Regions from separate parts of the Nesterenkonia sp. CL21 genome, predicted to be linked through region 1. Evidence: predicted binding sites of a transcription regulator. Region 1 holds the regulator's gene; each other region holds the start of a gene.

What was found. Region 1 encodes HrcA, which represses chaperone genes, less so after heat shock. Its sites were predicted from a motif close to TTNGCACTCGNNNNNNNCGAGTGCNAA; they were not measured.
Region 2: a site for HrcA is predicted at 4,273-4,299, ahead of Q7C18_RS14565 (FmdB family zinc ribbon protein). Genes of this name have one in related genera too.
Region 3: a site for HrcA is predicted at 1,970-1,996, ahead of groL (chaperonin GroEL). Genes of this name have one in related genera too.

The regions. Positions count from the first base shown of each region.
Region 1 is NZ_JAUTWR010000001.1:732,552-739,784, forward strand. Features, by position in the region: gene lepA (translation elongation factor 4) at 1-183, shown strand, start outside; gene hemW (radical SAM family heme chaperone HemW) at 187-1,458, shown strand; gene Q7C18_RS03300 (DUF4870 domain-containing protein) at 1,448-1,909, opposite strand; gene Q7C18_RS03305 (DUF3097 family protein) at 2,044-2,865, opposite strand; gene hrcA (heat-inducible transcriptional repressor HrcA) at 3,030-4,055, shown strand; gene dnaJ (molecular chaperone DnaJ) at 4,059-5,183, shown strand; gene Q7C18_RS03320 (16S rRNA (uracil(1498)-N(3))-methyltransferase) at 5,180-5,992, shown strand; gene Q7C18_RS03325 (PhoH family protein) at 5,985-7,127, shown strand; gene ybeY (rRNA maturation RNase YbeY) at 7,127-7,233, shown strand, end outside.
Region 2 is NZ_JAUTWR010000011.1:129,471-136,703, forward strand. Features, by position in the region: gene Q7C18_RS14545 (ABC transporter ATP-binding protein) at 1-903, shown strand, start outside; gene Q7C18_RS14550 (phosphotransferase) at 900-2,315, shown strand; gene Q7C18_RS14555 (phosphotransferase) at 2,312-3,457, shown strand; gene Q7C18_RS14560 (5-formyltetrahydrofolate cyclo-ligase) at 3,608-4,219, shown strand; gene Q7C18_RS14565 (FmdB family zinc ribbon protein) at 4,323-4,589, shown strand; gene cpaB (Flp pilus assembly protein CpaB) at 4,619-5,236, opposite strand; gene Q7C18_RS14575 (hypothetical protein) at 5,597-5,887, opposite strand; gene Q7C18_RS14580 (DUF4011 domain-containing protein) at 5,884-7,233, opposite strand, start outside.
Region 3 is NZ_JAUTWR010000002.1:328,097-335,329, forward strand. Features, by position in the region: gene groL (chaperonin GroEL) at 106-1,743, opposite strand; gene Q7C18_RS06470 (LytR C-terminal domain-containing protein) at 2,037-2,618, opposite strand; gene Q7C18_RS06475 (DUF3263 domain-containing protein) at 2,779-3,081, opposite strand; gene Q7C18_RS06480 (uracil-DNA glycosylase) at 3,405-4,103, shown strand; gene Q7C18_RS06485 (threonine/serine exporter family protein) at 4,122-6,371, opposite strand; tRNA gene Q7C18_RS06490 (tRNA-Val) at 6,575-6,651, opposite strand; gene Q7C18_RS06495 (SDR family oxidoreductase) at 6,763-7,233, opposite strand, start outside.

The sequences.
Region 1 (7,233 bases):
ATCCGCAAGGACGTGCTCTCGAAGTGCTACGGCGGAGACATCAGCCGCAAGCGCAAGCTGCTGGAGAAGCAGAAGGAGGGCAAGAAGCGCATGAAGATGGTGGGCACCGTGGAGGTGCCTCAGGAGGCCTTCATCGCTGCTCTGTCCTCCGACGAGGGTGGCGGCGAGAAGGGCAAGAAGTAGGCAGTGCCTGCCACGCTTCCGGTGGGCGATCCGGTCCCGGCCGACGGCGCGCTGCCCGCGCGGGTGCTCGCCGGGCTGGGCGGGCGCGCCTCAGCGCCGCTGGGGCTGTACGTGCACATCCCCTTCTGCTCGGTGCGCTGCGGCTATTGCGACTTCAACACCTACACGGCTGAGGACCTCGGTCCGGGTGCGTCCCGGGAGTCCTACCCGGAGACGCTGATCCGGGAGTTGGAGTTCGCCGCGGATCTGCTGGCACGCGCCGGGGCGCCCGAGCGCCCCTTGAGCACGATCTTCTTCGGCGGCGGCACCCCCACGCTGCTCCCGGCCGAGTCCCTGGCCCGCATCCTGGAGCGCGCCCGGTCCCTGTTCGGGGTGGCCCCGGGGGCGGAGGTCACCACGGAGGCGAACCCCGACACCGTGGACGAAGCTACCGCCGCCGCATTGGCCGAGGCCGGATTCACCCGGGTGAGTCTGGGCATGCAGTCGGCGGTGCCGAAGGTGCTGCGCACACTGGACCGCACCCATGATCCTGCCAATGTCACCCGTGCGGTCGACGCCGTCCGGAGCCAGGGCCTTCAGGTCAGCCTGGACCTGATCTATGGCACGCCGGGAGAGACCTTGGAGGACTGGCGCACCAGCCTGGAGACTGCGGTCGCGATGGATCCGGACCATGTCTCGGCGTACTCGCTGATCGTGGAGGAGGGCACCGCGATGGCGGCGAAGGTCCGCCGCGGCGAGCTGCCCGATGTGGATCCGGATGACCATGCGGACAAGTACCTGCTCACCGACGAGCTGCTGAGCGCGGCCGGACACCAGTGGTACGAGGTCTCGAACTTCTCGCGGGATGAGTCGACCCGGTCGCAGCACAACCTGAACTACTGGCGGGACTCCGACTGGTGGGGTGCGGGGCCGGGCGCCCACTCCCACCTGGGCGGACTGCGCTGGTGGAACGTCAAGCACCCCGCCGCCTACGCCCAGCGGCTCCACCAGGGCATCACCCCGGGCCACGGCAGGGAGCTTCTCGACGACGACGCACAGGCGCTGGAGCACCTGATGCTGCGCCTGCGGATCGCCGAGGGCCTCGACGTGGCCGAGCATGAGGCGCTGCCTGGGGCTCGACGCCTCGACGACGGAGTCTTGCGGGCCCTGGTCCACGAGGGGCTGGCGCAGGAGGGACCGTTGAACCCGGATGAGCGGAGCCCGCGCGGACGGGTGGTGCTCACGCTGCAGGGCCGCCTGCTGGCCGATGCGGTGACCCGTCGCCTCAGTGGATGAGGCGCAGGTTCATCCGGTACCGGTAGGGGCGACCCTTGTTGCACTCGATGCCCGCCACGAGACCTGAGATCGTCATCACGACCCACAGGAAGACGGCGACCAGTCCGAAGATCCACCCGATGGCGGGGATCAGCGCCAGCACGTAGCAGACGAGCATCACCACGGTCAGCGGCAGGGTGAAGTTCAGGGCCTCCTTGGACTCCTGTGCGGTGAACGGACCTCGGTCCCGGAACACGAGGTAGATGATCAGCGACGGCACGCAGCCCATGAGCCCGCCGAAGTGGGACAGCGTCGCCCAGCGACGGTCCTCCGAAGGGGTCAGCGGCAGCGCCGCGTCGGCGGAGCCCTCGACGCGCTCGGAGTCCCCGGCGTGCTGGCGGCGTCGGTCCGCAGGCCGGTGACGGTCGCCCGAGTTCGGCTGCTGCGGATGTGGCGGCTCGGACTGTGGCACGGCGCCCCTCTCTGATGCTCGTGGGATGGCGGTCGTGCGGACCCGGGGGGCCTGCACGGATGAGGCAGATTCTACCGCCCCCTCCTGGACGTGGGCTGCCGGCGACACCCCCGCGGAGCCGCCGGGCGCAGGCGTCAGCCGGTGACGAAGTCGATGAGCTCCTCGACCCGTCCCAGGAGGGCCGGTTCCAGGTCGGTGTAGCTGGAGACCGTCCCCAGGATCCGCTTCCAGCCGGCGGCGATGTCCCGCTGCCCGGAATGCGGCCAGCCGAGTGCCTGGAGGGTGCCCACTTTGATGTCGATGTGCCGAGGGATGTCGGGCCAGGCCTGAAGTCCCACGAGCTGGGGCTTCACCGCCTGCCAGACGTCCACATAGGGGTGGCCCAGTACTGTCACGTTGCCGGCCGCCCCCGGCATGGACATGGCCTCGGCCGCAATGCGGCTCTCCTTGGAGCCCGGGACGAGGTGGTCCAGCAGCACACCCACTCGACGGTCCCGGCTCGGTCCGAACTCCCGCAGGGCCCCGACGAGGTCGTCTGCGCCGTGCAGAGGTTCGACGACGACTCCCTCGAGCCGCAGGTCCTCGCCCCAGACCTTCTCGACCAGTTCGGCGTCATGGGTTCCCTCCACCCAGATCCGGGAGGCCCGGGCGACTCGTGCCCGGGCGCCCTCCACAGCCAGCGAGCCCGATGCGGTGCGGCGGGGGCCCTGCGGGGCGGTGCGAGGCTTCGGCGGGACCAGCTCCACCGGGGCGCCGTCGTGCAGGAACCCGTGCCCCAGTGGGAAGGCCCGGCTGCGGCCGTGGCGGTCCTCCAGGCGGACCACGCGGATGCCGCCGGCCGCCTCCACACCCACCACGGCACCGACCCACCCCGACTCGGTCTCCTCCACCACGGTGCCGTGGTCGGCGGGGAGCGGCGGGACCTCACGGTACTGGGCGCGACGCCGTTCGGCCATGTCCGCGGGGCCCCAGGCGGACCAGTCGGTGGGGAAGTGAGGAGATGTCACAGCCCGGGAGCCTAGCAGCGGCGGCGGCGACTTCGGCGGATCCCGACGACACGCGCTAGAATTGGCACTTGTCGCAGGAGAGTGCCAATCGCCGCCGGGAGAGGAGACCAGCGATGTCTGACACCCGTCGCCTGCAGGTGCTGCGTGCGATCGTGGAGGACTACGTCCAGACCCAGGAGCCTGTCGGGTCCAAGGCGCTGGTGGATCGCCACAACCTCGAGGTCTCTCCGGCCACCATCCGCAATGACATGGCCTTCCTGGAGGCCGAAGGCCTCATCGCGGCCCCACATACCTCCGCGGGCCGGATCCCCACCGACCAGGGGTATCGGCTCTTCGTGGACCGCATCACCGAGGTCCGTCCGCTGTCGCGGGCCGAGCGTCGCGCGATGGACACCCTGGTGGAGGCCGCAGACGACCATGACGCCATGCTGGAGCAGACCGTGCGTCTGCTGGCCATGCTCACCAACCAGGTCGCCGTCCTGCAGCACCCCCAGCAGTCCACGGCGCGCATCCGGCACATCGAGGTCCTGTCCATGGGGCCGCTCAAGGTGCTGGTGGTTGTGATCCTCTCCTCCGGGAAGGTGGAGCAGCGGATGGCCACACTGCCGGAGCCTGTGGACGACGATTCGCTGCAGGTGCTCGGTCAGCGGCTCGCCGGGGAGCTCCACAACCGGTCCGCCTCGGCGCTGCCGCTGCCGGTGGACCGCCTGCTCGGCTCGGTCGAGCCGTCGCTGCGCTCCAGCCTCGCGATCGTCGCCCACACGGTGGAGGCGGTGCTGGAGTCCGGACGGGTGGATCGCATCATCATGGCCGGCACTGCTAACCTCGCCAGGTCTGACCGCGACCTGGGCCCCTCGCTCGGTCCCGTCCTGGAGGCCCTCGAGGAGCAGGTGGTCCTGCTGCGCCTGCTCACCGAGATGGAGCAGGACCGCCGTGGCCTCTCCGTGCGGATCGGTCATGAGACGAGCCATGACTCGCTGTCCGAGACCTCGGTGGTCGCTGCGGAGTACGCGGTCGGCGACGGCGGCGACGCCGCGAAGCTCGGCGTCGTCGGGCCCACACGCATGGACTACGGCTCCACCATGTCGGCGGTGCGAGCCATGGCACGGTACCTGTCCCGGATTCTCTCTGAAGGGTGAGAAGTGACTGACTACTACGAGGCGCTCGGCGTGAGCCGAGAGGCGTCGACCGATGAGATCAAGAAGGCGTACCGGAAGAAGGCGCGCAGGCTGCATCCGGATGTGAACCCCTCGGAGGACGCCGCCGATCAGTTCAAGCTCATCGGACGCGCCTATGAGGTGCTCTCCGACCCGGAGAAGCGCCGCAACTATGACGCCACCGGTGACGAGAACGGCCGGTCGCCCTTCGGCGGCGGATTCGGGGGAGGGGGCCAGGGCTTCGGCGGCTTCAGCGACATCTTCGAGACGTTCTTCGGCGCCGGAGCCTCGGGTCCGGCCTCCCGCACCCGGCGCGGCCAAGACTCCCTCATCCGCGTGCGCATCGATCTCAAGGACGCCGTGTTCGGCACCACCAAGGAGGTGGAGATCGAGACGGCGGTCACGTGCTCTGTCTGCCATGGCTCGTGCACGCGGGAGGGGACCAGCCCGACGACCTGCCCCGACTGCCACGGTCAGGGCCAGGTCCAGCGGCCCATGCGCTCCATCCTGGGCACCGTCCTGCAGACCGAAGCCTGCGCTCGGTGCTCCGGCTTCGGCAGCATCATCGAGGACCCGTGTCAGGAGTGCGACGGACAGGGCAGGGTGCGCGAACGCCGCACGCTGAAGGTCAAGATCCCCGCCGGCGTGGACAAAGGCAACCGCATCCACCTCGCCGGGGAAGGGGAGGCCGGACTGGCCGGCGGGCCGCACGGCGACCTGTTCATCGAGGTGGACGTCCGGCCCCACGACGTCTTCACCCGACGCGGGAACGACCTGCACGCCACCGTGTCCATCCCCATGACGGCCGCCGCCCTCGGCACCACGGTCAGTCTGGAGACCTTCGACGGGACCGAGGAGATCGAGGTCAAGCCGGGCACGCAGTCGGGCGAGGTGCTGACGCTGCGGGACCGCGGTGTCGCGCACCTGCGCGGCGGCGGCCGCGGTGCGCTGAAGGTGCATCTGAAGGTCGAGACCCCCACCAAGCTGACTGATCGCCAGCGCGAGCTGCTCCGTGAGCTGGCCGCCGAGCGTGACGAGGAGCTGGGGGAGTCCACCACGGAGCACCGGGGGATGTTCGCCAAACTCCGCGAGGCCTGGGACAGCCTGTGACAGCTCCGCTGTTCCACCTGGCGCCGGGACGGCTCGACGGCGTCTCCTGCGGCGACCACGTCCGGCTCGACGGCGCGGAGGGCCACCACGCGGCCACGGTGATGCGCCTCGAGGTCGGGGAGGAGGTCCACCTCTCCGACACGCGCCGGCTGCGGGTCACCGGATCGGTGGTCGAGACGGGGGCCGGTGTGCTGACGGTGGAGGTCTCCGCCGTCGAGGAGGAGCCTGACGAGCGTCCCCGTCTTGTGCTGGTCCAGGCGCTGGCGAAGGACCGTCGGGACCTGCAGGCGATCGAGTCCGCCACGGAGCTCGGCGTGGACCGGATCGTGCCGTGGCAGGCCGAGCGCTCCGTGGCCCGCTGGAAGGCGGGTCGGGAGGCGAAGAAGCACGCGGAGTGGGTCTCGACGGTCCGGGCCGCGGCCAAGCAGACGCGCCGCACCGCCGTCCCCGAGGTGGAGCAGCTGCACACCACCGCGCAGTATGCGGCGGCAGCTGCCGCGGATCCGCGGCGGGCCGTCGTGGTGCTCCATGAGTCTGACGAGCACACTCTGGCCGGCGCGCTGCAGGACGTCGATGCTTCCAACGTCGAGGAGCTGCATCTGCTGGTGGGCCCGGAGGGAGGGATCTCGCGGGGCGAGATCGAGCGGCTGGTCGCCGCAGGTGCTCGGGTGGCGCGCCTGGGGCGCACTGTGCTGCGTTCGTCGACGGCAGGGCCGGCCGCCCTGGCCGGCGTACAGGTGCTGCTGGGCAGGTGGGAGCGCGAGGAAGCTCCCGACGACATCACCAGTAGACTGAGCACCGATGACTGATACTCCCTTCACCCCCGCCGACTCCACCTCCGGTGTGGCCGCCGGCGCCGCGGCCTCTCCGGTGGGCAGCATCGAACGCACGGTGCACTTCGCCGACTCCGACACGATGTTCCGTGCCCTCGGCCCGCAGGATCTGGCGATCCGCATCCTCCAGGGCATCTGCCCGGCGGCGTCCATCGGCCTGCGGGACCAGCTGATCACGGTCGCGGGCCCCGAGCAGGACGTCCGGCAGATCGTGGAGATCCTCTCGCAGCTCAAGAGCCTGGCGGCCTCCGGCACCACGGTGGGCGAGGAGATCGTCGAGCAGGTCGCGACCATGGTGCGGGCGAACCAGGCCGGAGCCTCCGCCCGGATGATCACCACCAATATCCTGTCCCACCGGGGCAAGACCATCCGGCCCAAGACGGCGAACCAGCAGACCTATGTGGATCAGATCGACGAGGCCACCGTGGTCTTCGGGATCGGACCCGCCGGCACCGGCAAGACCTACTTGGCCATGGCCAAGGCCGTACAGGCCCTGCAGGCCAAGGAGATCAACCGCATCATCCTCACGCGGCCCGCCGTCGAGGCGGGGGAGAGGCTCGGGTTCCTGCCGGGCAGCCTCAACGAGAAGATCGACCCCTATCTGCGCCCTCTCTACGACGCGCTGCACGACATGATCGACCCGGAGTCGATCCCGCGGCTCATGGAGTCCGGGATCATCGAGGTGGCTCCGCTGGCCTACATGCGTGGCCGGACGCTCAACGACTCCTTCATCATCCTCGACGAGGCCCAGAACACCACCGCCGAACAGATGAAGATGTTCCTGACCCGGTTGGGCTTCAACTCCAAGATCGTGGTCACCGGAGACATCACCCAGGTGGACCTGCCTCATGGCACCGACTCGGGCCTGCGGACCGTGCTGGACATCCTCGACGGCGTCGAGGGCATCACGATCTCCCGCCTGGGCTCCCAGGACGTCGTCCGGCATCAGCTCGTGGGCCGGATCGTCGACGCCTATGAGTCCTTCCAGCAGCGGCAGGACAGCCGACGTTCCACGGGGACAGGCGGTGGGCCCCAGGGCGCTCGTCGGAGCCCGCAGGACCGACGGCGGCCCCGCAGCGAGAGGACCGCCATGGCCGAGGACGAGCGCTGATGCCGTCCTCGGAATCTGCCTGCACGCGGCCGGCGGGTGTGGCGATCAGCGATGAGTCCGGCTCCTCCGCGCTGGCGGAGGACGTGCAGGAGATGCTCGGGCGCCT
Region 2 (7,233 bases), on a different contig from region 1:
GCCGACCTGCTGGACGAGCCGGTAGAGATCACCGACCCGGACCCCGCCCTGCCGATGGGGCGGGTCTCCGGCGACGTCGCGTTCTACCGCGTCACTGCCCGCGACGGCCACGGCCGGGAGCTCTTCGAGGACCTGAGCCTGCACATCCCGGCCGGTCAGCGTGTCGGCCTGCTGGGACCCTCCGGGTCCGGGAAGTCCACGCTGGCGGGCTACCTCCTGCGGCTGGCCGACCCCGACGACGGCGCAGTGCTGGTGGACGGCTGCGACACCCGGCGGGTGCGGCGGGCAGACCTGCGACGCAACATCTCCATCCTGCTGCAGGAGTCTGTGCTGTTCGCCTCCTCGGTGCGGGAGAACATCCGCTACGGACGGCTCGACGCCACCGACGACCAGGTCGAGGAGGCGGCCCGCCGGGCGGGGGCCCATGAGTTCATCCGCGCCCTGCCGCAGGGCTACGACACCGTGCTCGGCGCCCGCGGGGACACGCTCTCTGGGGGGCAGCGTCAGCGCATCGCCATCGCGCGGGCCCTGGTCCGCGACGCCCCCATCGTGGTGCTCGACGAGGCCACCACGGGCTTGGATCCGGCGTCCCGCGCCCTGGTGGAAGCCTCGCTGCGCGAGCTCACCCGAGGGCGGACCACAGTCGCCATCACGCATGATCTCAGCACCCTCCAAGGTCTGGACCGCATACTCTGGCTTCAGGACGGTCGCATCGTCGAGGACGGCTCACCGGACGAGCTGCTCGCCGACGAGTCCAGCCGGGTCGCTCGCTGGGCGTCGACCCAGCAGGAGACCTCGCCCCGGGAGAGCCCCGAGGCGGCGGCCGTCGACGGGACGGCGGGTGTGCCCGCCGCGCGGCAGCGCGCGGAGGACCCCGCCCTGGACGAGAGGGCGAATGCGTGAGCGCAGCACGAACCACAGCGGAGCCGGCACCCGAGGACGCCGCCCGGCCGCTTCAGGCGGCGCGCGGAGCGGTCTCCCCGGAGGAGCTGGAGACACCCATGGAGTCCCCGGAGATCCCCGCGGGCGCCGCCGATCCGGATGAGCAGCTCGCCCAGGCCACCTACCGCACGATGCCGGTGCCTCCGGTGAAGATCCGCGCTCCGCAGGCGCATGAGGCCGATGTCGCCGTGGCCGAGATCGCCCAGCTGGACCAGGTGGCCCAGCTGCTCGACGACGCCGCCCTGTCCAGCTGGCTGGGAATGCCGGTGCGCGGCCGGCACCTGCGGGTGAAGCCGGAGCGCAGCGTGGTGCTGGCCTGGGAGCGCACCGATGTGGACCTCACCGGCGGGGAGCCGGTGGACGTCGACGCCGAAGGTCCGGCGCACCACGGCTGGACCGTCATCTCCCGCGACCAGGACAAGTACGCCAAGTCTCTGGCCCGCGCCGAGCGGGTGGACCAGCGCCTCACCGTCCACCAGGACGAGCCCGTCTATCGGGTCTCGGGCTCCCTGTGGTCGGACCCGGCCCTGGCCCGGGAGCTGCTGGAGGCCCGTCAGGCTCTGGCCGAGACGGCCGGCGCTGAGGTGCCATGGCGGGTCCTGCGCTACAACCCCCGACGTCGGGTGGTCGCCGTCGTGGAGCTCGACGGCGGCCCCCATGTGGTGCGGGTGACCGCTGAGCCCGCCGCCGCGCAGCTGGAGACCGCCGACCGGTGGCGTCGGCTCGGAGTGCCGTTGGAGCCGGTGCGCCCGCTGGGTGACCGCGGCACCGCCCTGCTGACCCCCTGGTGGGGTCAGGGCGACCTGCTGGAGCACCCCGTGGAGTCCGCGGCGGAGACCGCCGGGACCATCGTGGCGGAGCTCCACGTCCGTTCCGGCGAGCTGGGCGAGGCTCCTGACCGGGTGCTCGACCCGGATGTGGCCGAGGCAGTCCACGCCATCGGACTCATCGCACCCTGGCTGGGCCAGCGGGCCGACATGCTCGCCGAGATGATCTCCCCGCTGGTGGAGGAGGCGGAGTCGGCCGAGCTGGTGGAGCTGCACGGCGACCTCTCCCCCGACCAGGTGCTGGTCTCCGGCGACGACGGCTCCCGGGTGCGGATCATCGATCTGGACCGCGCCGGGCAGGGCCCCGCGATGCGCGACGTCGGCTCCTGGGTGGCGTCCTGCCGCGCGGCCGACCACGTGGAGCTGGCGGAGGCGTTCCTCCGGGGCTACCGGGAGATCACCCCCATAGATGAGGAGTCCCTGGCCGCGTGGGAGGCCTACGCCCATCTTCGCGCCGCCCTGGACCCCTTCCGCCGGCGGGAGGAGAACTGGCCGCAGAAGGCCTCGCGGCGCATCTCCATGGCCGAGCGGTCGATCCACGGATGAGCGCACCCCGCACCGGGTCGGCGCTGTCGCCGCTGCCCCCGGAGCATCTGGACACCGAGGCCGGGCCGGTGACCGTGACGCGCGTGTGGCCGGAGAAGCGGTCGCCGGCCGCATCGAGTCGAACACGACTTGCGGTGGAGGCCCTTGACACCTCCGGAGCGCTGCGCGCCGGGTGGTATCACAGCGGGACCGGAGTTCTGGAGCTCTTCGAAGCGTGGAGCGACCCGCGACTGCCGCAGCTGACGGAGCTGCGTGGCCCCGGCGCCGTCGTCGTCTCTCATCGGCCGGGTCGACGGGCCGTGGTGCGCCGAAGCCCGGACGGCACCACGTCGGGTCACCAGGACGGCTCGGCCGTGGAGTTCCGCAAACTGGTGCGGCCCGGTCGTGCCCAGAGCATCCTCGACGGCGTGGCGCGCGCGGCGACCTTCGACGGCCCCTTCCGCACCCCGCGGGTGCTCGCTCATGACGAGTCCTCGGTGGCCTTCGCCGCCTTGGCCGGCGCAGGACTGCATGAGGTCAGTGAGGACGACGCCGCCGCAGGACCCGGTTGGGCCCGGGCCTGGGGCGAGGTCCTGGAGGCGTGGCGCGAGGCGGTGCTCCGCCCGGCTCCTGCATCCGGGCTGCCGGTGCATGCCCCGGGAGACGAGATCGCTGTGCTGCGCCGCTGGACGGAGCAGGCCATGCCGGTGCTGCGGACGGGCCAGGCGGAGGCGGAGCTGTTCATCGAAGCCGTGGAGTCGACCGCCGTCGCACTGCAAAGGCTGCCGCAGATGACCCCGCGGCCCGCCCACCGGGACCTGCACGACAAGCAGGTGCTCTGGTCCGCCGACCAGGGGCCGGGGCTGCTGGACGTGGACACCGCCTGTCTCGCCGACCCGGCGCTGGACCTGGGGAACCTGCGGGCGCATGCGACCTGGCGGCACCGCCAGCGCGTCTGGAGCGCGGGCCAGGCAGAGGAGGTCCTCCTGGCGGTGGACGGCACGGCCGCGGAGCTGTCCCGGGTGCTGGACTCTCCCGTGGAGGACGCCGTGGCCGTCTATGAGCAGGCCAGCCTGCTGCGGCTGCTGTGCGTCTACGCCTTCCGTCCGCGGTATGCCGCTCTGGCCGACCAGATGCGTGGCGAGCTCCACCCGGCGACCTGAACCTGGGCCGCTGGATCTGTGTCCCTCGTGTCGGGATGCGTCTCCCTGATGAATCGCGGCGGCGGTTTCTATCGGTGGTCGTCCCCGCACCGGGGACAGCGCTCGGCCCGCCGCCGTCTTGTGGTCTGGACCAGGACGTAGGGTGGGCCCATGAGTGAGATCACCGAGGCCAAGAAGGCGGCCCGGGCGCGGATCCGATCAGCCCGCAGCACCCTCGACGTCGCCGAGAGTGCTCGCCGCGCGGAGGCTCTGGGACGGGTGCTCGAGGAGCATGTGCCGGCCCGGGCACGCGTGGCCGCGTATCTTCCGATGGCCCACGAACCCGATGTCCGGCCGTTCCTGACCCGGCATCTGCGCCGCGGAGGCCAGGTGCTGCTCCCCCGCGTCGCGGACGATCCGGTGCCCCGCGTGGAATGGGTCAGCTGGGCCGCGCAGTCCGAGACACGACGCCACCCTGTGCTGCCTCTGGACGAACCGGTCGGCCACGCTCGGACGCTGAGTGACGTCCTGGCCGAGGGCCCGCTGCAGATGCTGCTGCCCGCCCTGGCCGTGGACACCTCCGGGCATCGCCTGGGCCAGGGCGGCGGCTACTACGACCGCATGTTCGCCGAGGTGGAGGCCGCTGACCTGCGTGAGCAGGTGTCCGCCTGGGCGGTGGTGGGACCGGAAGAGGTCCTGCCAGCCGGGTCCTTCCCCGTGGAGCCCCATGACCTCGCGGTCGACGCGGTGGTGACGCCCGAGGGGCTCCGCAGACTCCGCTGACCCGCCGGCGCCTCGCGGCGGTATAGAATCAGTGGTCGGCAGATGTCCATGCGGCGGCACCCGACCGGTGAGCCTGCCGACTGTCCCCTGACTGAGGAATCCGATGCCCACGTACTCCTACGCCTGCAAGGCCTGCGGCCACGCCTTCGACATCGTCCAGTCGTTCAGCGACGACTCGCTGACCGTGTGCCCGGAGTGCTCGGGCACACTGCGCAAGAAGTTCGGCAGCGTGGGGGTGACCTTCAAGGGATCGGGCTTCTACCGCACCGACTCGCGCGGCTCCTCCTCCAGCTCCGAGTCGTCCTCCAGCCCCTCCTCCAGCTCCTCCTCGGCGCCCAAGCCCGCTGCGGCCTCCGCCACGGCCGACTGAGGCACCGGCCCTCGACGTCGGGCCTGCCCTCACCCCACCAGGCTCAGATGCAGACGCCCCTCGTGGGCTGCCTGCGCGATGTCCTGGGCCGTGGACGGATCCACCCCGACGACCAGCACCTGACCGGCGTCGCCGGCCTGCGGAAACCAGTCGTCGCTCTCGCCTGAGGGGACCCACAGCACCAGCGCGGCACGGGCCACAGTCCGCGAGGAGGTGCCGTCCTCCAGCGACTCGGAGGAGAGGATCACGTCCACCCGCTGGCCCGGGCTGAGCATCCCCACCAGCGCCGTGTCCGCCGGGCGCACCGGCACCGCCACATGGTCCTCGGGCTGGCCCGCCAGCAGCCCCGGGCCGACCAGCTGCGACGGCAGGACCATCGCCCCGCGAGGCAGCGGGACGGCTGCCTGGCGGCCCAGCAGATCCTCCACGCGGACCGGCTCCTCGCCCGGTACGGCCTCGGCGTCCACCGAGACCTCCTCCAGCACCGCGGCCGTCAACTCATCCCCGGCCGAGACATCCTGGGTCACCCGCACCGCCGTCGCCGTCTCCCCACGGGACTCCACACCCGAGGCGAGCCCGGCCAGCACCGCACCCAGCGCGCAGAGCAGCGCCAGGGGAACCCGCAGACGCCGCAGCCTGAGGCCCAAGCCTCCTCCGCGCAGCCTGCGCGCCACCCGTGGAGGGCGACGTCGGACGCCTGAACGGGGCGGCGTCGGGGATCCCGGTCTCTGGGCCTGTGCACGACGGCTCCGCCGCGTGATCGTGCCGGCAGCGGTCCCCGCGGATCGTCGGGCAGCGACCGCGCTGCGGGAGTCGGCGGGTCCGGCGGATCCGCCGGGGCGCGGCGGCGGTGGGAGGCGAGCAGGTCCTGCGGTGAGCGTCATGCCCTCCACCCTGCCGCTCACAGACCCACACGACGAGAACGTCGGGCGAGGCTGTGGATCGTCGCGCGTGTCAGCGCCGCACGCGACGGACCTGTGGAGGAACACCCCACCAGCGTCGAGGACTCAGTCCCAGTGGGGTGGGCGCTGCTCCAGGATCCATCGATCCCGCGCGCTCAGGGGCGACTTCCGGTCAGGGTCAGTCCCTCCGGAGCCTGACGCCCCCTTCGAGGCCGGGGCCGCATCGTCCTGCGCAGAGTCTTCCAGCGAGGCGGGGATGAACGCCTGCGACTCGGTCTCCTCCGGCTGCCCGGAGGTGGCGGGCGCGATCACGCGACGCCGTCCCCGGCGTCCCGAGCGCTGCGCCCCCGCCCCGTCCGGATCCGTGCCGTCGGGCGCGTCGGCCGCAGGCGTCATCGCACCCACTTGCCGCGCTCCCGCGGCGGGGCCCAGGTGGTGGCACGCCGATGCGAATCTTCGTCCTCCGCGTCGGCGGCTCCGCCGAAGCGAACCCGCGCCCCGGCACCGTCGCGCGGCAGCCGCTCCGCCAGCGCTCCGGTGGTGTTCAGCGCGATCCGTCCATGCTCGGCGAACTCGGGACCGGCGGCCAGGCCCACCTTCTCCGCGACCACCTCGGTGCAGCGGATCGGATCGGAGAACACCTCGATGGTCCACAGCACCAGATAGTGCCAGCCCAGCGCCTCGAAGGCAGCAGGCCGCTGCCGGGAACGTTCACGCACACTCATCGCCGCGTAGGTGTCCGTGCCGTCGGAGACCATCGCCAGCGGCACCACCGGTGACTGCGGGCTGATCTTCCGCGGGCAGGCCGCCAGATCCAGCGTGCCGCGGAATCCGTCCTCCACACGACCCCCGCGAGCACGGATCCGGTCCACCAGGTCCAGCACCAGCGGGTCCTTCAGGGAACCAGAGCCGGAGGGGTTGTCCTCTGCACGCAGACCCAGCTCGATCAGGCGCCGCATCAGAGCGGCTCCGGACTCCAGCCCGGCAGGGTCCAGGTCCTCGGGCGCCAGAGACGTCACCACGGTCAGCTCGCCGCGCGCCCGCGTCGTCGCCACGGCGAACAGCTCTTCGCCGCGCGGCTCGGAGAGCTCTCCGAAGTGATGCACCGGTTCGCCCTTGATGCTGCGCCCATAGCCGAGCGAGAAGATCACTCGGTCCCGCACCAGATGGTGAGCACGTTCCACCGGGGCGACGACGAAGCTCTCCCCCTCGTCAGAGTCGAAGAAGGGCCGCGCCCAGCTGTGATTGGCCAGGTTCACCCGGATCGCATCCGCCACGCGCCGAGCATGCCACTCGGAGCCGGTGACCACCGCCAGCGACCGGTCCTTGCTGGTGCGCACGTGGTCGAAGACCATGTCCACCACCCGGTTGACCTCCACGGTCGGAGACTCCACCGAGTCGCGTGCGCCCGGTCGGCCCAGGGCGTCACCGAGGTGCTCCACCACCAGACGGCGGCCCTGCCCGGTCAGCTGGGCGGCATCGGGCAGACGCTCCAGATCCCCCTCGTAGAGCGCTTCGGAGAGCAGCTCGGTCAGCTCCTGGTCCACACCCCTGTGCACCCGGCGCAGCCGGTGCTGCGGGAGCACCTCGGCCAGCTCCGCGAAGATCGACGTCGGCACCTGCTGCCCCGCCTCGCGGGCCGCGGGATCCGCCGACACGTGGAAGGGCTTCGGGGTGCCGGAGACGGGGTCGCCGAAGGCGATGACCTGCTCGGCCCGGGAGATCGGGCCCAGCGCGGCCGG
Region 3 (7,233 bases), on a different contig from region 1:
GGCGCGCCCCGGGCGGGCGCTGCGATTGCCCTGAGCATGACGAGAGCCCCGCAGGCTGATGCCTGCGGGGCTCTCGTGCTGCTCAGCGCGACGGGCCGGGCATGATCACATCATGCCGCCCATGCCGCCCATCGGGTCCATGCCCTCGGCGCCGGCGCCGCCGGCGTTCTTCTCGGGCTTGTCGGCCACGACGGCCTCAGTGGTGAGGAAGAGGCTGGCGATGGAGGCCGCGTTCTGCAGTGCCGAACGGGTCACCTTCACCGGGTCGTTGACGCCGGCGGCCAGCAGGTCCTCGTACACGCCGGTGGCGGCGTTGAGACCGGTGCCGTCGGCCAGACCCTTGACCTTCTCGGCCACCACGCCGGGCTCGAGGCCGGCGTTGATGGCGATCTGCTTCAGCGGGGCCTCCACGGCGAACTTCACGATGTTCGCACCGGTGGCCTCGTCGCCCTCCAGGGACAGGGACTGGAACGCCCGGGCGCCGGCCTGGATGAGAGCGGCGCCACCGCCGGCGACGATGCCCTCGTCCACGGCGGCCTTCGCGTTGCGCACGGCGTCCTCGATGCGGTGCTTGCGCTCCTTGAGCTCCACCTCGGTGGCAGCACCGGCCTTGATGACGGCCACGCCGCCGGCCAGCTTCGCCAGGCGCTCCTGCAGCTTCTCGCGGTCGTAGTCCGAGTCGCTGTTCTCGATCTCGGCCTTGATCTGGGAGACGCGGCCGGCGATCTCGTCGGCGTCGCCGGCGCCCTCGACGATGGTGGTCTCGTCCTTGGTGACCACGACCTTGCGGGCGGTGCCCAGCAGGTCCAGGGTGGCGTTCTCCAGCTTGAGTCCGACCTCCTCGGCGATGACCTGGCCACCGGTGAGGATGGCGATGTCGGCCAGCATGGCCTTGCGGCGGTCGCCGAAGCCGGGGGCCTTGACGGCCACGGACTTGAAGGTGCCCTTGAGCTTGTTGACCACCAGAGCGGCCAGGGCCTCACCCTCGACGTCCTCCGCGATGACCAGCAGCGGCTTGCCGGACTGCATGACCTGCTCCAGGACGCCGATGACGTCCTTGACCGAGGAGATCTTGGAGTTCGCGATCAGGATGTACGGGTCCTCGAGGACCGCTTCCTGACGCTCGGCGTCGGTGACGAAGTAGCCGGAGAGGTAGCCCTTGTCGAAGCGCATGCCCTCGGTGAGCTCGAGCTCCAGACCGAAGGTGTTGGACTCCTCGACGGTGATGACGCCTTCCTTGCCCACCTTGTCGAGCGCCTCGGCGATCAGCTCACCGATCTGGTTGTCGGCGGCGGAGATCGATGCGGTGGCGGCGATCTGCTCCTTGGTCTCGATCTCCTTGGCGGACTTGAAGAGCTCCTCGGTGACCGCCTCGACGGCCTTGTCGATGCCGCGCTTCAGGCCCATCGGGTCGGCACCGGCGGCCACGTTGCGCAGGCCCTCCTTGACGAGCGCCTGGGCCAGCACGGTGGCGGTGGTGGTGCCGTCACCGGCGACGTCGTCGGTCTTCTTGGCGACCTCCTTGACCAGCTCGGCGCCGATCTTCTCGTAGGGGTCCTCCAGCTCGATCTCCTTGGCGATCGAGACGCCGTCGTTGGTGATGGTGGGGGCGCCCCACTGCTTCTCCAGCACGACGTTGCGGCCGCGGGGGCCCAAGGTGACCTTGACGGCGTCGGCGAGGCTGTTCAGGCCCCGCTCGAGGCCCCGGCGGGCCTCTTCGTCGAATGCAATGGTCTTAGCCATATCGGCACGTGTCCTTCCTGGACTGCGGGTGATGATGATTCAGACGTGTTCGCGTCAATCGGGTCGAACCTTGAGAGGTGCCCGCGACGGACGGCCGCACCCCCGCGTCACCGGGGGCGCATGGTTTCGGTGGCCTCACCTGTTCAGGTTCATCCCACTCGCCGCCGCAGGAGGCTGCACCCGTCACCGGGCTGGCAGTCTCCGGGGGAGAGTGCTAGCTCAATTTTTAGCACTCTGTGCAGGCGAGTGCAAACCCCTGAGGTGAGCTCCCGCCTGCTGCTGCGCGGCTGATCTCACTCGGCGAAATCGCCGTCGACCACGACGGCCACCGAACTCCACGCGCTGTTCTCCTCCACCCGCTCGATGCCGAGATTCTGCCCCACGTCCTCGGCGTGCTCCTCGGAGCCCGCCGGGTAGAAGACCACGGGGGTCTCGACGTCGTCGTAGGTCCACTCGGCCACGTAGGTGACGTTGTAGCCCATCTCCTCCAGCGTGGCCGCAGCCTCGGATTCGGCGCCCTCGTAGCCCAGGACCTGCACGGCCGCCTCGGTGTCCGCGGCGGTGCCGGTGGGCTCCTCCTCGGCACCCTCCTCGCCGTCCTCGGCGGCGCCGCCCTCGGAACCCTCGTCCTCGCCGTCGGACTCCTCCTGGGCCTGGTCCTGATCGGAGGCCTCGGTGTCGCCCTCGCGCAGGGTGGGCAGCACGAAGTAACTGACGACGCCGACCGCCAGGGCCAGCACCGCGAGCAGCCCGATCCACTTCAGGCCCCCGCCCCGGGAGCCCGTGGAGGCCTCGGCCGGAGCACGGTGCTTGCCGGCCTCGCCCTGCTGATAGGGAGGGACGTCGTCGAACTCGTCGTGCGGGAACTTGCTCATGGTGTGGCGATCCTCAGGCTGTGCGCGGACTGCGGACGGACGGTGAGGCGGACCGGAGAGCCCGGCCCGCTCGTGGCATCGGAGCTCAACATCTCAGGGCTCGTCATCTCAGGGCTCGTCATCTCAGGGCTCGTGATCGCGGGACTCCTCATCTCGACGGTCACCGGCGGGAGGCCCGAGCCCGCTGCCGCGCGTCGCGTTGGCGGCGCAGGCGCTTGACGAGCATGGGGTCGTGGGCGAGGGCCGCCTCGGAGTCGATGAGCCGGTTGAGCAGCTGGTAGTAGGACACCGCTGAGATGCCCAGCTGATCGCTGATCGCCTGGTCCTTGGCCCCGGCGTACTTCCACCATTGGCGCTCCAGGGCCAGGATCTGCTGCTCCTGCTCGGTCAGCTCCCCGGCGTCAGACGGCGCGTCCGCGACCTCGTCACGGGTGACGGCTTCGGCCGAGCTGGCAGAGCTCATCGATGCCTCCTGATCTCGATTCGGGCCGATGCGCGACCGGCCCGCTGGTTCTGCGCCCATCCTACGGCCCGGAGCAGGCACGACGGCGCATATCACCCGCTGTGTGTTCGCTGCCACAGGGACGCCCGGCGCACGGCGGACTCTCTCCAGTCCGGCCGCGCCCCGCACGTCGAGGAGTCATTTCCCCGCGCATCACCCCCTGAGCAACGCGCGCAAGCTTTCTGAGATGCACCGGAAATCGCCTCCTGGATCCTCCGCGGACCACCTCCGGGCGCATGACGAGCGACCACGTACCTCCCAGGCACCCTCTAAGGTGGTGGCCCATGGAGCTCTCCGAGAACCTCGTCGCACCTCTGGAGTCCGGCTGGGAGCGGGCCCTGGCCGCGCAGGAGCCGCAGTTCGCCCGCGTCCGCGAGGAGCTGACCCGCCGCCGGGCCTCCGGCGAGCACGTGCTGCCCGCCCCGGAGGCCGTGCTGCGCGCCTTCCGGCAGCCCTTCGACGACGTCCGGGTCCTGATCCTCGGCCAGGATCCCTACCCCACCCCGGGGCATCCGATCGGCATGTCCTTCGCCGTAGCCCCGGATGTGCGGCCGCTGCCCCGCAGCCTGCAGAACATCTTCCGAGAGCTGCATCAGGACCTCGGCATCGAGCCCGCTCCGCACGGCGATCTCACGGCGTGGAGCCGGCAGGGGGTGCTGATGCTCAACAGGGTCCTCACCGTCACCGCAGGCAGCCCGGGCTCGCACCGGGGCATCGGATGGGAGCAGATCACCGAGGCCGCCGTCCGGTCGCTGGTGGCCCGGGACACCCCGCTGGTCTCCATCCTGTGGGGCGCCGATGCGCGGCGCCTGCAGCCGCTGCTGAATGCGGGAGACCACACGGCAGTGATCACCAGCCCGCACCCCTCGCCGCTGTCCGCCCATCGAGGCTTCTTCGGCTCGCGGCCGTTCTCCCGGACCAACGACGCTCTGCAGCACCTGGGCGCGGCTCCGGTGGACTGGCGCCTGACCGCACCCGCCTGACCGCACCCGTATGACTGCTCAGCGGCGTCGGCCGCGGGACCGCTCGTTGGACTGCAGCCCCGAGGTGAACGGACGCATCAGCACATCGCCGAGCACGATGCCGGCGGCGATGCCCAGGATGATGATCAGGGCGCTGAACAGCTCGGTCAGCCCGCCCATCATCGAGTCCACCAGGGTGACCTCGGGGTTGTCGAGAGCGATCTGATACATGCCCCGGAAGACCATGAGACCCGGGAGCATGAACATCATGCCCGGCACGGCGACCACCAGCTGCGGGGCGCCCATGCGCAGCGCCACCACACGGCCAAGCGCGCCGACCACCGTCGCGCCCAGGATCGGGGTCATCCGCTCCCCCAGCCCGATCAGCTCACCGGCATAGAACAGCAGGAAGCCCAGGGCCGAGACGGCACCGGTGGGCAGCAGCATCTTCCAGCGCGCCTGCTCCACGACGGCGGCGGCCATCGCGGCGACGAACACCAGCGCCACCAGCACGGTCGGATGGTAGATGCGGGTCAGCCCCACCGCCACCTCGATGTGCGGGGCACCCAGCAGGTCGGCCAGCACGACGCCGGCCATGATGCCCGCTGTCATCCCCGCGAAGGCGATCATCGCGGAGACCAGACGTCCGGCAGACGTGATGGGGAAGCCGTTGATCGCGTCCTGGATGGCGGAGACCACCCGGGCCGAGGGCAGCAGGATCATCAGCCCGCCGGCCACCACCATGGACGGAGTGATGGGCGCGTCCAGCATGAAGGCGCCCATGGCGATGAAGGTGGCCATGAAACCGCCGGCGGCCAGGGTGAAGAACTCCGGGACCCTCCAGACCGCCAGCTGACGGGTGATGCCCAGCACCACCAGGGTCGCGGCGAAGCCGAGGGCGGCGTCCAGAAGCGGGGCTCCGAGGAAGCTCGCGAACAGGCTGGCGAACAGAGCTCCGGCCAGGTTCACCATCCAGCGCGGATACGGCTTGGGCTCCCGGGTGATCTCCTGGAGCCGCTCGGCCGACTCGCCGCGGGTGAGCCGCCCGGAGATGATGTCGGTGACCAGCTCATGCACCGCGGCCAGGGCCTTGTAGTTCCGGGACCAGGAACGCACCACGCGCACCCGGGAGTAGGGGATCTTGCCGTCCGGTGCCCAGTTGAGGCTGATCGACTGGTTGGTGATGTCGACGTCGGTGTTCTTCATCCCGAAGGCCGCGGTGACCGCGATGATCGAGGTCTCAACCTCCAGGGCGCCGGCCCCGTACCGGAACAGCGCCTCCCCCAGGTCGAGGACGAAGGCGATCGTGGCCAGTTCGTCCGAGTCCACCGGCTGCTCGGCCTGACGGGGGTTCGCGTAGGGGGTGCCCACGAGCCGGTCCACCAACGGCACGGCCTGGGTGTGGGTCGTCTCGGCCCGCATGATGCGGCGCAGCACGTTCTGCGGCCGCACCTTCTGCTCGAACACGGAGCGGTCGAACAGCGGGGGCAGCTTCAGCTGGTCCGCCAGTTTCGTCCCTGCGGGGCGGAGCACGGAGCGACGACGGATCGGTTCGCTGGCGGGCGCGGCGGAGACCTCGTGCGGGTCCGCCGCCAGGGCGCGGTCGCCGGGGATCTGAGGCCCCAGCGCCTCGGTCTGGGCCCAGTCTCCGACGGGGGTCCACTCGCCGGTGGACACCCGGTCCGCAGGGCGCTCCGGGTGCCCCAGCTCCTGACGGGCTTCATCGAAGGTGTGCGTGTGGGGCCGCGGCAGCGGTGAGGTGGGAGGACCGGACTGGACGTGCTGACCGGGATGCCCAGGATGCCCGTGCTGGCCGAGGTCAGGGCTGTCGGCCGGGGAGTCATAGAAGGCGTCGGGGGCGTACTCGTGGCGGACCGCCTCCACTTCGGCCTGGGCGGCTTCCTCCTGGGCACGCTCGGCAGCCTCGGCGTCGTATTCCTCCCATTCCAAGGTGGCCTCGGCCTCTCGGGAGGCCTGCCAGGAGGAGGCGATGCTGCCGGTCAGGGCCCGGACGAATCCGGTGGAGGTGTCCTCCTCCTCGTCCTCGCCGGCGGAGGCTGGCCGCACCACCGGGATGAGGGTGACCTCGGCGTCGGGCTCGGAGATGACGGGGTCGATGGCCTCGACGGCGTCCGTGCTGGCATGGTGCTCCCCCAGCCCGTGCTGGTCGCCCGACGTCCCCGGCCCGCCCGACTCGTCCGGACCGGCCACGCCATCCGCCCCGCAGCGGGCCTCGTCCTCGTGCGGCTGGACGTCGCGGGTGCCCCTGCGGCCCTGCTGAGCTGCCACTGCCCCTCCCTTCAGGATGTCTCGGATCGTCTCCCAATCTACGCGGTGGGGCTCGCGGCGGGGTCGAGCGCCCGAGGCGTCGTGGGGGTCCTGGGCCCGCCGATCGCCGATCGGGACGATCTGGAAGCGGGCGACGGTACAGAACCGCCCCGCCGGTCGCCGGCCAGAGTGGCGGCGGCCCGACAGGGCGGTGTGCTGCGAAATGGTGGATCCGAATGGACTCGAACCATCGACCTCTCGCGTGTGAAGCGAGCGCTCTAACCATCTGAGCTACGGATCCGTGCGTGATCTCGCCGGCATTCAGCCTGCCTGCGAGCGCCAGAAAAGATTAGCACCTCGGGCCCCGATTCGGAAAACCGGGGCCCGGGGCGCCCGAGGCGATGCCGCCGAATCAGGCGAGCGCCTCCTCCAGCGGGGTTTCGCCGTCGTAGAAGTTCACGGTCCGGCGCACCGCGGCGCCGGCGGTGAGCACATGGGTGATCGCCTCGGCCACGTTCTCCCGGGAGGCCCCGACCTCCGCGGCGTCGGGCCTGCGGCCGTCGATCAGCCCGGCGCCGTCGACCACCTGCAGTCGGCGCGTGGCCGGCTGCTGGGTCAGCGAGCCGGGGCCGAGGATGGTCCAGTCCAGAGCGGTGCCGCGCAGGTGGGAGTCGGCGTGGTGCTTGGCCTCCGCGTAGGGGTAGAAGGAGCTCTCCTTGTCCAGGGTGTCCACGTCGGTCTCGGCCCGGACATAGGAGACCATCACGTAGCGGGTGACCCCGGCCTGCTCCGCGGCTTCCATGGACCGGACGGCGGCCTCCAGGTCCACCGCGCGGGTGCGGGCAGGATTGCCGCCCCCGGCGCCGGCGGAGAAGACGACGGC